Linked DNA regions of Magnetococcus marinus MC-1. The protein of the gene in region 1 interacts with the protein of each later gene in a pairwise test. Links are inferred from orthologs where the notes say so. Each region holds a gene or a part of one and is shown on either strand. Other genes may lie near its edges.

The links. The genes of interacting proteins can lie anywhere in the genome.
Region 2: the proteins of rlmKL (region 1) and typA interact in binary tests that used the Escherichia coli proteins (3 or more experiments, as listed by UniProt). The link is inferred for Magnetococcus marinus MC-1 from one-to-one orthologs.

The regions. Positions count from the first base shown.
Region 1 is NC_008576.1:2,095,626-2,103,665, reverse strand. The notes cover bases 142-3,111. They hold rlmKL (bifunctional 23S rRNA (guanine(2069)-N(7))-methyltransferase RlmK/23S rRNA (guanine(2445)-N(2))-methyltransferase RlmL), read right to left. Parts: upstream 2,726-3,111; coding sequence 557-2,725; downstream 142-556. Other genes in these bases: MMC1_RS08660 (universal stress protein), read right to left, coding at 2,791-3,111; MMC1_RS08670 (exopolyphosphatase), read right to left, coding at 142-339. Also shown: more of MMC1_RS08670, read right to left, coding at 1-141; more of MMC1_RS08660, read right to left, coding at 3,112-3,753; MMC1_RS08655 (SLC13 family permease), read right to left, coding at 3,771-5,135; MMC1_RS08650 (DUF2312 domain-containing protein), read right to left, coding at 5,267-5,536; MMC1_RS08645 (DUF423 domain-containing protein), read left to right, coding at 5,840-6,223; molecular chaperone HtpG, read right to left, coding at 6,321-8,040. UniProt on the Escherichia coli protein: Specifically methylates the guanine in position 2445 (m2G2445) and the guanine in position 2069 (m7G2069) of 23S rRNA. Methylation occurs before assembly of 23S rRNA into 50S subunits.
Region 2 is NC_008576.1:1,899,488-1,905,463, forward strand. The notes cover bases 3,061-5,940. They hold typA (translational GTPase TypA), read right to left. Parts: upstream 5,479-5,940; coding sequence 3,643-5,478; downstream 3,061-3,642. Other genes in these bases: MMC1_RS07870 (substrate-binding domain-containing protein), read right to left, coding at 3,061-3,179; MMC1_RS07885 (glycosyltransferase family 4 protein), read right to left, coding at 5,587-5,940. Outside these bases: phosphate signaling complex protein PhoU, read left to right, coding at 1-655; MMC1_RS07865 (rhodanese-like domain-containing protein), read left to right, coding at 1,121-1,798; more of MMC1_RS07870, read right to left, coding at 2,145-3,060; more of MMC1_RS07885, read right to left, coding at 5,941-5,976. UniProt on the Escherichia coli protein: A 50S ribosomal subunit assembly protein with GTPase and nucleotide-independent chaperone activity, required for 50S subunit assembly at low temperatures, may also play a role in translation.

The sequences.
Region 1 (8,040 bases):
ATGGGAGATGCGCGGCATTCTTTCGGTTCCGCCGAAATATTTATAGACAACCCGTGCAGCCGAGGGCGCATGGGGGTCGATAATATGATTGTCTGGCGCGGCATCACCCCGACGGATCAACTCGGACGCGTGGTGATCAAAGGCTAAATGAACCCCTTCCACATAGGGAAGGTTGGTGGTGATATCCCGGCCAGTGATTTCAATTTTACCATCCTGCATATCTTTGGGGTGGACAAATTTGATCTCGTCGATCATGTCCAACTCTTTCAAGATGACCGCACAAACCAGACCATCAAAATCGCTCCGGGTAACCAGACGGAACATTTGCGTATCAGACACCGGAACCTCCTCCGTAACCAAATCCAGGAAAAACGTGGATCTTGCCTGTTATTTTTCCACAAAACAATGGGAGAATTGAGGAAAAGAAAACGTTTAACTCGAAAGATACCCAATCATAACAGGTTTGGAAACCGTTTTCACACAAATGGGTGAACTTTCGCCCGAGTCGGTCTATTTTAACCTTGTTAAATGACCGCTTTATGACCGTTACATAACTTTATGCACACGTAATACGCCAGCAGCGATGAATCGGCGGCTCCCTGTGGAAATCGGGATCCAAGGTTTGCTGGGTAATTTCCTCCATATGCAGGTTTTGCGCCGACAACAGATCCTGTTCCAACTTAAATTTTTTCCGGTTGGTGGAAAAATAGAGCACGCCATCTGGATTAAGCAAGCGGGCCACGCCACCGATCAACGTAACTTGATCCCGTTGAATATCAAAGCTCTCCAGCATACTTTTAGAGTTTGAAAAGGTTGGTGGGTCTAAAAAAATCAGGTCAAAGGTCTGGTCGGTTGTGGCGATCCACTGCATACAGTTGGCTTTGATAAAACGGTGTTGGTGTTCTCCCTTAAATCCATTGAGCTCCATGTTACGCTGAGCCCACTCCAGATAGGTGTTGGAAAGATCCACACTGGTGGTGGTCAGTGCCCCGCCTGCGGCCGCATGCACAGTGGCTGTACCTGTATAGCAAAACAGGTTTAAAAAGCGCCGATTGGCGGCCTCTTGCTGGATGCGCCGACGCATGGGGGCATGATCGGGGAACAATCCGGTATCCAGATAGTCGGTAAGGTTGACCTCAAAATTGAGCCCCTGTTCGGCCACCAGTACCTTTTGACCACGATTGGCCATTTTATCATACTGGTTATAGCCCTTCTGCCGTTTGCGCTGTTTGACCACCACCCGCTCGGGGGGGACCCCCAACACCTCTGGCAGCACGGAGCAGGCATCCTGGAGACGTCGGTGAGCATCGGCATCGGGGATCGAACTGGGGGCTTGATACTCCTGCACCACCACCCACTCTTCATAGCGATCCACCGCCAGTGCATATTCGGGCATATCGGCATCATAGAGGCGGTAGCAGCGCACGTTTTCACGGGTCACCCATTTTTTCAAGCGCTTCTGATTTTTTTTCAGTCGGTTGGCAAACATTTGGGCATTTTCGGGGGAGACCACCCCCTGCTGTAACCCCGGTTTAGGCGCTGGCGCCCCCTTAGCAGCCTGGGGTTTAGGCTCGGTGCCATGCAGGATGTAGGCGCAGGGGATCGGACCATTGTTCAGGTCCATGCGTTGCCCCTGCTGGGGCAAACCCATCGCACTCTGCCACAGCACATCCCCCATCAACACCCCCGAACGCCATCCCAGCAGCGGACCATTAAGCAGCATACCCAGTTTGGCAAACAGCCCTTTAAGCTCCACCACCTCACCCAATCGCTCCCCATAGGGGGGGTTGGTCACCAGCACACCGGGCCTATCAGGCCAATCAGCCCCCTTTTGCCAAGCCGCGACATCACGCTGGTGCAGGCGTATGTGCCCCTCTAGCTCGGCCTCTTCAATATTTGCTTGGGCGATGTGCACCATATTCGCATCGCTGTCACCCGCCTCGATGATGGGCATTTTGGCTTGGTTTTGGCGCTCAATGGACTCATCCGCTAGGCGTTGCCAGAGCTCTGCAATACCTGACGCCCCCCGCCAGCGGCGAAAACCAAAATAGCGCCGCAGCGAGCCCGGCGCGATATCCCCAGCCATCATAGCGGCTTCAATCGGCAGGGTTCCCGAGCCACACATGGGGTCCACAAAGGGAGCCCCCAGACGCGCCTGCTCTTCCCAGCCGGCAAAATAGAGCAGTGCAGCGGCCAAATTTTCTTTGAGCGGGGCATCGCCGGTTCTCAGTCGATAGCCCCGCCGATGCAACCCCTCGCCCGAGAGATCAATGCCCACTCGCCCCTCATTGCCCCGAATGCCCAGGTTAATACGCAGGTCGGGGCGCTCTCTTGCCACACTGGGGCGGCTACCTTTTTTATCCCGAATACGGTCCACCACGGCATCTTTAAGCTTTTGCCCGCCAAAATTGGTGTGGCGAATGGTATCGTTGGTACCAATACAATCCACCGACAGTGTCCCCTCTGCGTCGAGATGATCCTCCCAGGGGATCTCCAATACCGAGGCATAGAGCGCTTCGGGGGTCGAGACATCAATTTTTTTCAGGGACAAAATGATGCGTGTCGCCACACGGGACCACAGACAGGCGCGCAGTCCGATCTCTAGATCTCCCTCAAACCCCACCCCTGCGGAGGCTGGACGCACACTTTTGGCACCCATCCGTTTTAATTCCGCAGCCAGTGCAGGCTCCAATCCGCGTGCCGTCGTGGCAAAATAGCGATACATGACAACCCCGAAAAAAAACGCGCAGTAGCTCCTGCGCGTTGCATCCATTCATCTAAAAGGGCGGCTCATCGAACCACCATAACCGAGCCTTTGCTGTGTTGCAGCACACTGACCGCCACCCCACCCACAAAAAACCGTTTAAGCGCCCCCGTGGCGGTGGCTGACATCACCACCAACGAGTAACCTTCACTTTGTGCCACAATTTCATAAGCGGGATCCCCCACTCGGGTAATCACCTCTCTGGGCTCAATACCAAGCTCGGTAAGCGCCTCAATCGCCAGATTTAATCCAGCTTGCGCTTCACTCCGTCCTGCTTCATCTGGACAAACCGACAACAGGGAGACGGGGCAGTTACAGCGGCTGGCCAGCACGGCGTCATTGCGCACCATATCCAGGGAGCGCGGTGAGCCATTGGTGCATATCAGGTGACCATGCCCCTCTTCCAGACCACGGGCCAAAATCACCGAGCACTTGGCATGAATGGCCACCTTCATCGCCACAGGGGTTGGCCCCAGTACTTTTTCCATGGTACCACGGGGTCCACTAGCACCCAGGATAATCAGGTTATATTGCCCCTCTTCCTGCTCATCCAAGATGCCCCCTTCAATACTATAAGCCACTTTCAAGCGCAGATGAATGACCTTGCCACTCTCATGGCGAAAGCTGAGGGTGTTTTCACCGGCGGGGTCACCATGGGATTCACGGGTGGTTTGACTGGTTTCCCAGTCGCTGGACATCTCACCCATCTCCATCAAAATTTCATAACCCTTTTTCAGCCAGCGCATACCGGGCAGGTCCAGCCCCCAATCCAACATGTTATCCCGCGCCACACGCACCTGCAATCCACCACTATTCAGCCCTTGGTCGATGGGGCGCACATAGAGCAGGGTAATATCACTATCCACCCCATGTCCCAATTTGGCGGCATAGCGCAATCCACGGTAGGCATCGTCCGACCCATCAATGCAGACCAAAATACGGAAACGATCGGCACCGCTCCGCTCAATCACATTTAAACTGTGCGTCATGCTCTTCTCCTTGCGGCTCAAACGCCAATTAGCGGCCAATAGAGCGAGGCAAACAGCAGCATCAAGAGTGTGGACATAACCGCCATTCGCCAACCAACATTAAGAAAATCGGATGTTTTCAGGTAGCCTGACGCATAGACGATGGTACAAGCGGGGGTACCCACCACCGTCAAATAGGCAAAGGCCGACGAGATGGCGGTAATAAAGCCAATCACCACGGGGCTCTCTTGGGCAGCCGCTGCCATATTCAGCACAATAGGCCCCAGCACCGCCACCGCCGCACCATTGGACATGGTATTGGTCACGCCGGTGGTCAGGGCCGACACCGCCAACCACAGCCCCATGCCTTTGTCCGCCCCGAAGGGGGTTAACATCTCCAAAAAGCTGGTCGCGACCCACTCCGCGGCGCCACTATCTTTCATCTGCACACCCAAGGAGATGGCCGCTGCATAGAGCAGTACCACGCCCCAGTTTACACCATTATTTAGATCTTCCCACTTAACCAAGCCCCCCACCAAAAAGGCCGAGGCACCCAGTACGGCGATGGTGCCCATACCCACCCCTTCAGAGAGCCCCACCCAACCGTAAAGGATAAGAAAAAAGAGCGCAATCGAGACAAAGTGGCGCTGTTTTAAAGGCCCCTCGGCTTCGACCTGAGCTTTCAACTTTTCCACCGCAGGGGTGAGATCGTCAAACTCTGGACGGAAGGTAAAGAGCAGGATCATGGTGACAAAGGGTAGTTGCAACAAAAACATGGGGTAGGCATAGAGCATCCATTTAACATAGTCGATAACGATGCCATAGAAATCACTCCAATAGCCGATCATAATCGCGTTTCGCGCCCCACCCGACGGCGTACCCACACCCGCCACGGAACAGCCGTAGGCGATGGAGAAGAGCAACACAGCGGCCAAGTTGCGCACCTTGGCTGGGTCGTCCGAGGTCAACGTGATCAGGGCAATCCCCACCGGCAGCATCATCGCCGCCACCGTGTGCTCGCCCACAAACGAGGCCAACAAACCCGACATAACCGAGATACCAAAGGCGATTCGCGAGGTTTTTGTGCCTGTAAAGCGTATGATAAACAGGGCGATACGTTTATCCAGCTTCTGTTTTACCACCGCCACGGCCAGCATTAACGAGCCCATGATAAAGAGCACCGAATCGCTCATCAGGGTGCGGGCCACGTCAGAAGAGTTGTGCTTCAACAGCAGCACCTGCCCCACCACAATGAGCAATGCCACCGTAGGCAACGGCACCGGTTCGGTGACAAACAGCGTGGTTGCCACCACGGTCATCGTCAAAACGATGCGCCCCTGTTCCGTCAGACCCTCGGGCAGAGGCATCACCCAGATCATTAACGCGCCAACCAACATGGCAATAAAAAACCATTTTTTTCACGTAGATAGGTCACAGCACCACACCTTATTCGGGTTGAGAGAAACCCATTGGCCCCAATGTTCCCGGCCAGAGTGGAAAAGAGCGATGTTCACCTCGCTCTCGACGCTGCATGTTAACGCATGCCCAGCGCCTGCAAATAGAGGTGCAACAGCGCCTCTTGTTCATCCAGTTCGTGGCTATCCATTTTTCGAATTTTGATCACTTGGCGCATAACTTTGGGATCATATCCCAGACTTTTTGCCTCTTGATAGATATCCCGTACCGCTTCAGCAATGCCCTTTTTTTCTTCTTCCAACCGCTCAATTCGTTCAATAAGCTGTTGAAAGTGCCCCGCTTCGATAGGCAGGTTATCCAAAGATTCCTGTTTCGACGTCTCGTTCAAAACGACCTCCAATAATAGCACCGCCAGAGGCGGTGATGATCTTTTGCGTGGTGATTTTTCTCTATCGACACGCCCTAGACTATATCTGATCCCATTCCGCAAAGCCAGATCGGCAATCACCACCCCCATAAACTAAGCAGCTTACCCCAAAACATTCGGCGAAGCCGTAGCCCTAGTCGATCTGCCCGATTTTGGCCTAGCTTGATGAGACATCCTCTCAAGGGTTGCCAGATTTCCCTATTTGGGTTTGAATGCGCCTACGGCTTTTCGCTCCCGTGAAGCTCTAACAAGGTGATAAAACCCATGCTGCCTGCCCGCCCTTTTATGGTTATTGGTGCACTATTAGCCCTGACAGCGGCGCTGTTTGGGGCCTATGCCCACCACGCCCTGCGCCCAGAGTTGCTTACGATTGACCGCTGGGAGGGGGTGGCCCTTGCGCTACAATACCAGTGGTACCATGCTCTGGCACTTATCGCCCTGGATCTTTGGCATCCAGCAAGCAGCGGGGTGAAGCGGCGGCCATTCATTGGTTGGCTGATGGTGTTGGGGGTTGTGCTGTTTTGCGGAGTCATCTATCTGCGGGCGCTAAATCCCGCCTTTGAGCTGCTCGCTAAGCTAACCCCTTTGGGTGGTTTAAGCCTCATGCTCGCTTGGGCGTGGTGGGCATGGACGGCATGGCGGCGCTAAACCATAGATCCCGCCAACCATGCGCAATAGCCTTAAAAAAGGGGGGCTACCCTTAGAGTGGCCCCCCTTTATCTGCTAAGCTCAAACGCTGCGAAGCTTAACCCATCAACAACTTATTTAGACGTTTGACAAACTGACTGGGATCTTTCAGTTGCCCCCCCTCCGCGAGCAGCGCTTGATCGTGCAACACATGGGTCAACTCGCCAAACTTCTCTTCGTCAGCCTCATCGGCTAGACGCTTGAGCAGGGCATGGCTGGGGTTGATCTCCAAAATACGCTTAGCGGTGGGCACCTCTTGACCGGCCTCCTTGAGCAAGCGCTCCAGGGTGGCGCTCATATCGTGCGCATCCCCCACCAGACAGGCGGGGGATTCAGTCAAACGGTGACTTAATCGCACCTCTTTAACCTGACCTTCCAGTACTTTAGCCATCCGCTCGGTGATCGGCTTAAGCGCCTCTTCCTGCGCTTTTTCAGCCTCTTCATCTTTGGCTTCTTCTTCACCACCTGCAAATTTGGAGAGATCCAACTCACCCTTGGTGATGGCCTGTAAAGGCTTGCCGTCAAACTCGGTCAAATGAGTAACGGTCCACTCATCAACCCGGTCTGAAAGCAGCAGCACCTCAATGCCTTTTTTACGGAAGATCTCCAAGTGGGGGCTAGATGAGCAGGCTTCAAAGCTCTCGCCGGTTACATAATAGATCGCCTCCTGCCCCTCTTTCATGCGCTCCACATAGTCCGCTAGGGCGATTTTTGGCACCCGCTCACCGTCATGGGTGGTGCTAAAGCGGCACAGTTTGGCGATGCGCTCTTTGTTGGCAAAATCTTCGATCATGCCCTCTTTGAGCACCATGCCAAACTCTTTCCAGAAGGTGGCATATTTTTCAGGATCATTTTTGAGCATCTCTTCGAGCATACCCAAAACTTTATGGACCAAGCCCTTTTTAATCGCCTCGACCTGACGGTTCTGCTGCAATATTTCGCGCGAGACATTCAGGGGTAGATCGGCGGAATCAATCACACCCCGCACAAAGCGCAGGTAGCGGGGCAGCAGCTCTTCACTGGTATCCATGATGAAGACACGCCGCACAAACAGCTTCAGCCCACCGCGACGATCCCGATCCCACAGATCAAAGGGAGCACGACCCGGGATGTAGAGCAACAGGGTATACTCCATACGCCCTTCCATACGCGCATGTACCCACTCCATGGGGTCTTCAAAATCGTGACCCACATGTTTGTAGAACTCTTTATACTCATCTTCCGTGATGTCATTTTTCGAGAGCGTCCACAGCGCACTGGCTTTATTGACCGTCTCCCACTCTGGGGTTTTAGGGGGCTCGGGCTCTTCGCCCTCTTTTGCAGGTGGGGCGGGTGGCAGCTCTTCGAGCATTTTCACCGGCCACGTCACATGGTCAGAAAATTTACGCACAATCGAGCGCAGACGCCACGCATCCAGAAACTCTTTTTCATCCTCGCGCATATGCAGGGTAATACGGGTACCACGCTCGGCTTTTTCCATATTTTCCAAGGTGTAGCTGCCATCACCCGCCGAGATCCAACGCACCCCTTGCTCAGCGCCAGCCCCAGCTTTACGGGTCTCCAAAGTTACTTTGTCTGCCACAATAAAGCTGGAGTAAAAACCGACCCCAAATTGACCAATCAGGTGGGCATCACGCTGCTGATCACCGGTGAGTGATTTAAAAAACTCCTTGGTACCCGATTTGGCGATGGTACCAATGTTGGAGATCACCTCATCACGGCTCATACCGATACCATTATCCATGATGGAGAAGGTGCCAGCCTCTTTATCAAATTCC
Region 2 (5,976 bases), 200 kb from region 1 along the record:
CAACGCGTTGGTCTTGCAGATGGCTGAAAATGTGCTCTCTCAACTATCGTTAGCCATTGAGTCGGTGGCGAGCTTAGATGCAGAAGATGCCCTAAAGGTCATTGAGCAGGACCAACAGATTGATCAGCTAGAGTGGGAGGTCGAAAATCAGGTTATTCGGATTTTGGCGTTACGTGAGCCCAAGGCGGATGATCTACGCCGGGTGGTCTCCATCATGAAAACCGCGACAGACCTGGAGCGGATGGGTGATTTGAGTGCCAACATCAGCAAACGGGCGCTGGCTTTGGTGCAAAATCCTCCTGGTTCAGGTATTAGTGCTTTAAATATGATGGTCAAATCGGTGCAAGCGATGGTGAAGACCGTGATGACAGCTTTTCAAGAGAATGACTCCGCGATGGCGATGAGTGTATGGCGTCAAGATCTAGAGGTAGATGAGCTGTTTAATAGCGTTTTCCGTGAATATTTGACCTATATGATGGAGAACCCACGGAACATATCGCCCTATACCCACCTGCTGTTTATTGCCAAAAATGTGGAGCGTATTGGGGATCATGTCACCAATATTGCCGAGAATGTTTATTACATCATCGAAGGTAAGCAGATGCACGGCAAACGACCCAAAGGGGACTTGACCAGCTCCACGGTGGTTGTTTAAGTGCCATAGTTTGCTGTAGGCCAAGCCGTAAAGGTGGCGTGAGTGTGATTGAAAAGGCTGTTTTCCATCCTGGAAGGCAGCCTTTTTTTATGGTGCGCCAGGCTGTGGCTAAGGAGGGCAACATCTGCGGATGTTCTGTGGCCGTTGCGAGCCCGTTTTGAGTTCCCCCAATGTAAGCGTCTACCCTTGCTGATGGCCCTTTGAGGGTTGGGCATGGCCTACACTACCCGCTGCGCTGGGGTACGCTGCGCGCTTTCTCATACAAAAACCTTTGCCTTTGTAAAATGGCAGAGTGCATGATGAATGTGACTCAACTTAAAAAATAACCCAGTAAAGAGTAGGGGATAGCCAGGCGTCATGGGAGCGTTGCTGTGTTTATGGGAAATGGCTCGACACCCTACACCGCACAATCCCAACACCTGTGATGGCAAGTAATCTTACCCCAGCAAAAGGATGGATAGCAAAATGATGAAGCGCGTGGTGAGCGGGTGCATGGCTTTATGTGTGGCCCTAACGGCCCTAACGGCCATAGCGGGGGATGGTGAAGAAGGGGGGGCGGGCAATACGGCCCCTCTGGAGGTTAATATAACTCGCACGGTAGGGTCGTTTGAGGTCAAGCATGGCCGTGGCATGGTTCAGGTGATCCGCAATCAGGATCCCAACGGCGTTATTGATGAGGGGTTTGATAAAACTTCCCGCAAATGCCCCCCCTTCTGTGCGGTGCCCATGACGGTAGCCGATGGGGTGCGGACCATTGGTGAGGTGGAGTTGATGGAATTTATGACCACCCATTTGGCCGATGGCAGCGGGGTGTTGGTGGATGCCCGCTCCCCAGACTGGCACGCCAAAGGGACCATTCCAGGCTCCATCAATGTACCCTATATTGAGGTGTCTCCTCAACTTGGCGCCGATGAGCTCTCTATTGAAGCGGCGTTGTCCCATTTTGGGGTGGTGGATAAAGATTTTTCCAAGGCCAAGTATCTGGTGCTTTGGTGCAATGGTCCTTGGTGTGGCCAATCGCCCACAGCGATCCGTGGCTTAATTGAGCTTGGTTATCCCAAAGAAAAATTGCTCTATTACCGGGGTGGCATGCAACTGTGGAAAATATTTGGTCTGCCGGTGGTGCCCCCTGCTGCGGAATAGCTGTTTAAAAGAGACCCGTGGGTTTAAGCAAAAGCTCCTTTATGGGGCTTTTTTTTAGCATCCCTGGGGGATCCGAAATTCACCCCACGTCGTTGTGGGCAAAGGGTCATCTTGCCGGTGCAGGTGCTGCGGGCTTAGCTGGAGAGGGAAGGGATGTTGGGTCAAGCTGAGAGGCCTCGCGGGCACCCTCGGCTTAAGTCAGGGCAAGGGGGGCGCTAAACAGCCCTCTTGCCTTGGCCTAGGCTGGATATATTCAGCTCCCCTTTTGCTGGAGCCCAGAGTCGCGGACAACAAAAAAGGGGGTGATCGTAAGATCACCCCCTTTATGAGGCCAAGCTTTATCCGCTTACTCTAGGGTAAGAGGAGCCAGCTCTTTGATATCCATCGAAAACTTTTTGCGCTCAGCCGCAGGCATAGGGATCAAGCCTTTATCGGCCAAGTAACCATCGTCACCCCAAGCTTTGTCACTGGAGAACTCGGCAAGATACTCTTTGATGCCGGGGACCAGACCCACATGCTTTTTCTTCACATAGAAGTAGAGCGAGCGGGAGACAGGATATTTGCCCGAAGCAATGTTTTCAAAGGTAGGCGTGGTTTCCATAACCAAGCTACCCTGCACCTTGTCGGCGTTTTGCTCCAAAAAGCTGTAACCAAAGATACCCATGGAGATGGGGTTGGCAACCAGCTTTTGCACGATCAGGTTATCGTTTTCACCCGCTTCGACATAGGCACCATCTTCACGCACACCGTGGCAGAGGGCCTTGTACTTTTTCTTATCGGTCTTTTTCATATCTTTGATGGCGGGGAAGGTTTTGCAACCGCCTTCCATGGCCAACTCAGCAAAGGCGTCCCGGGTCCCCGAGGTGGGAGGGGGGCCAAAGATGATGATGGGGGTCTTGGGCAGCTTGGGGTTGACTTGATCCCAGGTCATGTTGGGGTTGGCAATCAAGTTACCATTGGCGTCTGGCACCATCTTGGCGGTGGCCATAAAGATGTCACGCAGGCTCAGGCTCATTAATGGGGCAGATTTAGAGTTGGCCAACACGATACCGTCATAACCAACTTTGACTTCAACGATCTCTTTAATATCGTTTTTGGCGCACAGCTCAACTTCAGACTTTTTGATGCGACGGGAAGCGTTGGTAATGTCGGGATGATCAAAACCCAGACCCGCACAGAAAAGCTTTAAACCACCGCCGGAGCCAGTGGACTCAATAACGGGGGTTTTGAAAGAGGTGGAGCGTCCAAACTGCTCCGCCACGGTGGTGGCAAAGGGGAAGACGGTGGAAGAACCGACAATGCGGATCTGATCCCGAGCTTCGGCCTGTGGAGCCGCCATGGCCATACTCACCATAGCAGCAGCAACAAACAGCTTTTTCATGTAGAACTCCCTGGTTCGAAAAAGAACAAAATGGCATGATCAACTGCCCTAGAAAATAGGCTATATATGTGATGTTAACATCCTATCGTTGTAACGTTTTGGTTAAGTGAGCCGGGATAGTATGTGACGATGAAGAGATATTCATATAGATGATTTTTTGGTGAAAAATTATCGCCATTAGACCGAATATTAGGTGGCAATAGCATACAAATGAAGGGGATGCTGAGGCATGCGCTTTTTCGTGGTTCCGTGATAGACGGCCATCTGTTGCGTAACAAGCAGGAAACCAAACCGAAAGGGGTGAGCATGCTGGCACAACGCCCTCTGACGCTTCGGCGGTTCCATGGCTGGTGTGTACCATGGGCGGTGGGGGCAATAATGGCAAAGGAGGGAGAAACGCGGAATGTAAAAAAGAGCGGCCACAGGGGGCCGCTCTTTGCAGGGTAGAGAATGTCAATGAGGTTTATTGAGCCTTTTTAGACGAGCGCTTACGCTCATGCTCTTTTAAAAACCGCTTACGTAGACGGATGCTTTTGGGCGTTACTTCAACCAACTCGTCGTCATCAATGAATTCCAACGCCTCTTCCAGGTTAAAGCGAATGGGCGGCACCAGATTGATGTTTTCGTCACAACCAGCGGCGCGAATGTTGGTCAGTTGCTTAGCCCGCATGGGGTTCACCACCAGATCCTGGCCACGGCTGTGAATGCCGATCAGCATGCCTTCATAGCATTTATCCCCCGGTGAGGAGAACAGACGGCCACGCTCCTGTAAGTTGAACAGAGCAAAGGCTACGGTCTCCCCTAGGTCTTTGGCAATCAACACACCGTTGATGCGCTGCCCAATAGGCTCCTTGATATAGGGGCCAAAATGGTCAAACACGTGGTACATCAAACCAGTACCAGAGGTCATGGTGCGGAATTCCGTCAGAAAACCGATTAAACCCCGCGCGGGGATCATATAGTCCAAGCGCACGCGGCCACGGCCATCGGGCACCATGTTGACCAACTCACCCTTACGCTCACCAAGGGCTTCCATCACCTTGCCCTGGCTGGTTTCGTCAATATCGACGGTCAGCTGTTCATAGGGTTCGCGTCTTTCACCATCAATCTCTTTGACGATGACCTCAGGACGGGAGACCCCTAACTCGTAACCTTCGCGACGCATGTTCTCAATGAGAATTCCCAAGTGCAGTTCACCACGGCCCGAGACCCGAAATTTATCGGGATCATCCAACTCTTCGACCCGTAGGGCTACGTTGGTCTCCAACTCGCGCATCAAACGGTCCCGCAGTTGGCGGCTGGTAACAAATTTACCCTCACGGCCAGCCAAGGGTGAATCGTTGACCTGAAAGGTCATGCTAACCGTGGGCTCGTCCACCGACAATAGGGGCAGAGGCTCCACCGCATCGGGGTGGCAGATGGTCTCGGAGATACGCAACTTTTCAATGCCGGTGAAGGCGATAATATCGCCAGCTTTGGCATCGGGCACTTCCACCTTATCCAGCCCCAAAAAGCCGAACAGTTGCAACATGCGGCCATTACGTTGGCTGCCGTCGGCGTCAACGAGCACCACCGGGCTATTGCTCTTAATGCGACCACGGGCAATACGACCAATCCCAATGATGCCCACGTAGCTGTTATAATCCAGCGCTGTAACCTGCATACGGAAGGGGCCTTCTTGGTCCACATCCGGTGGAGAGACATGCTTGATAATGGTCTCAAACAGGGCATCCATGTTGGTGGTCACTTGGGTGTGGTCCAGGGTGGCAAAGCCGCGCAGGGCCGAGGTGTAGATAATCGGAAAATCCAACTGTTCGTCGGTGGCATCCAGTTTATCAAACAGATCAAAGGTTTGATCTTGCACCCAATCGGGGCGGGCCCCATCACGGTCGATTTTGTTGACCACCACAATGGGGCGCAACCCTTGAGCAAACGCCTTTTGCGTGACAAACCGGGTTTGAGGCATGGGGCCTTCTACCGCATCCACCAACAGCAGCACCGAATCCACCATGGAGAGTACCCGCTCAACCTCACCGCCAAAATCGGCGTGTCCGGGGGTGTCCACAATGTTAATACGATAGCCGTTCCAATAAATGGCCGTATTTTTTGCTAAAATGGTGATGCCGCGCTCTTTTTCCAGGTCATTGGAGTCCATCACCCGTTCTGTCGCCTCTCCGCGCTGTTTGAGGGTGCCAGACTGCTGCAACAGCTTATCCACCAAGGTGGTTTTGCCATGGTCCACGTGGGCAATAATGGCAATATTACGCAGTTTTTCGATGGGGTAAACGTCCTGAGACATGGGATGGAGCTCCGCCAGAGAAAGCGTTGAGTTATAGAAAAACCCACACTTGTACTCTGATTTATAGGTTTGGTCAAAGAGAAAGCGCAGCCTCTAAAGTTTTCCAGCTTATGGAAGGGGAGAATCCAGCAGCGAGGTGTAAAGGCTCTCCATTCTGGTGGCCATGGCATCCAATGTAAGGGGTAAGACTGTTTGGCGGGCCGCTTGACCCATGGGTACCGCCATGTGAGGGTCGCACAGGGCATCCAACTGGGTCGCCATGGTGTGGTGGTCTAGGGCATCGCATAGCCAGCCATTGTACCCCGATTCCACCAAATCCACGGCCCCACATTTGGTGGAACTGAGCAAGGGCAAGCCGCACGCCATGGCCTCTAAGGCCACATTGGGAAAGGGGTCGTAAAGGGTGGGTAAAACGACCCCGTCAGCGGCTCCATAGAAGGGCAATACACTCTGTTGTGGCCCGCAAAAACGTACCCGCTGGGCTAGGCCCAACTGTTT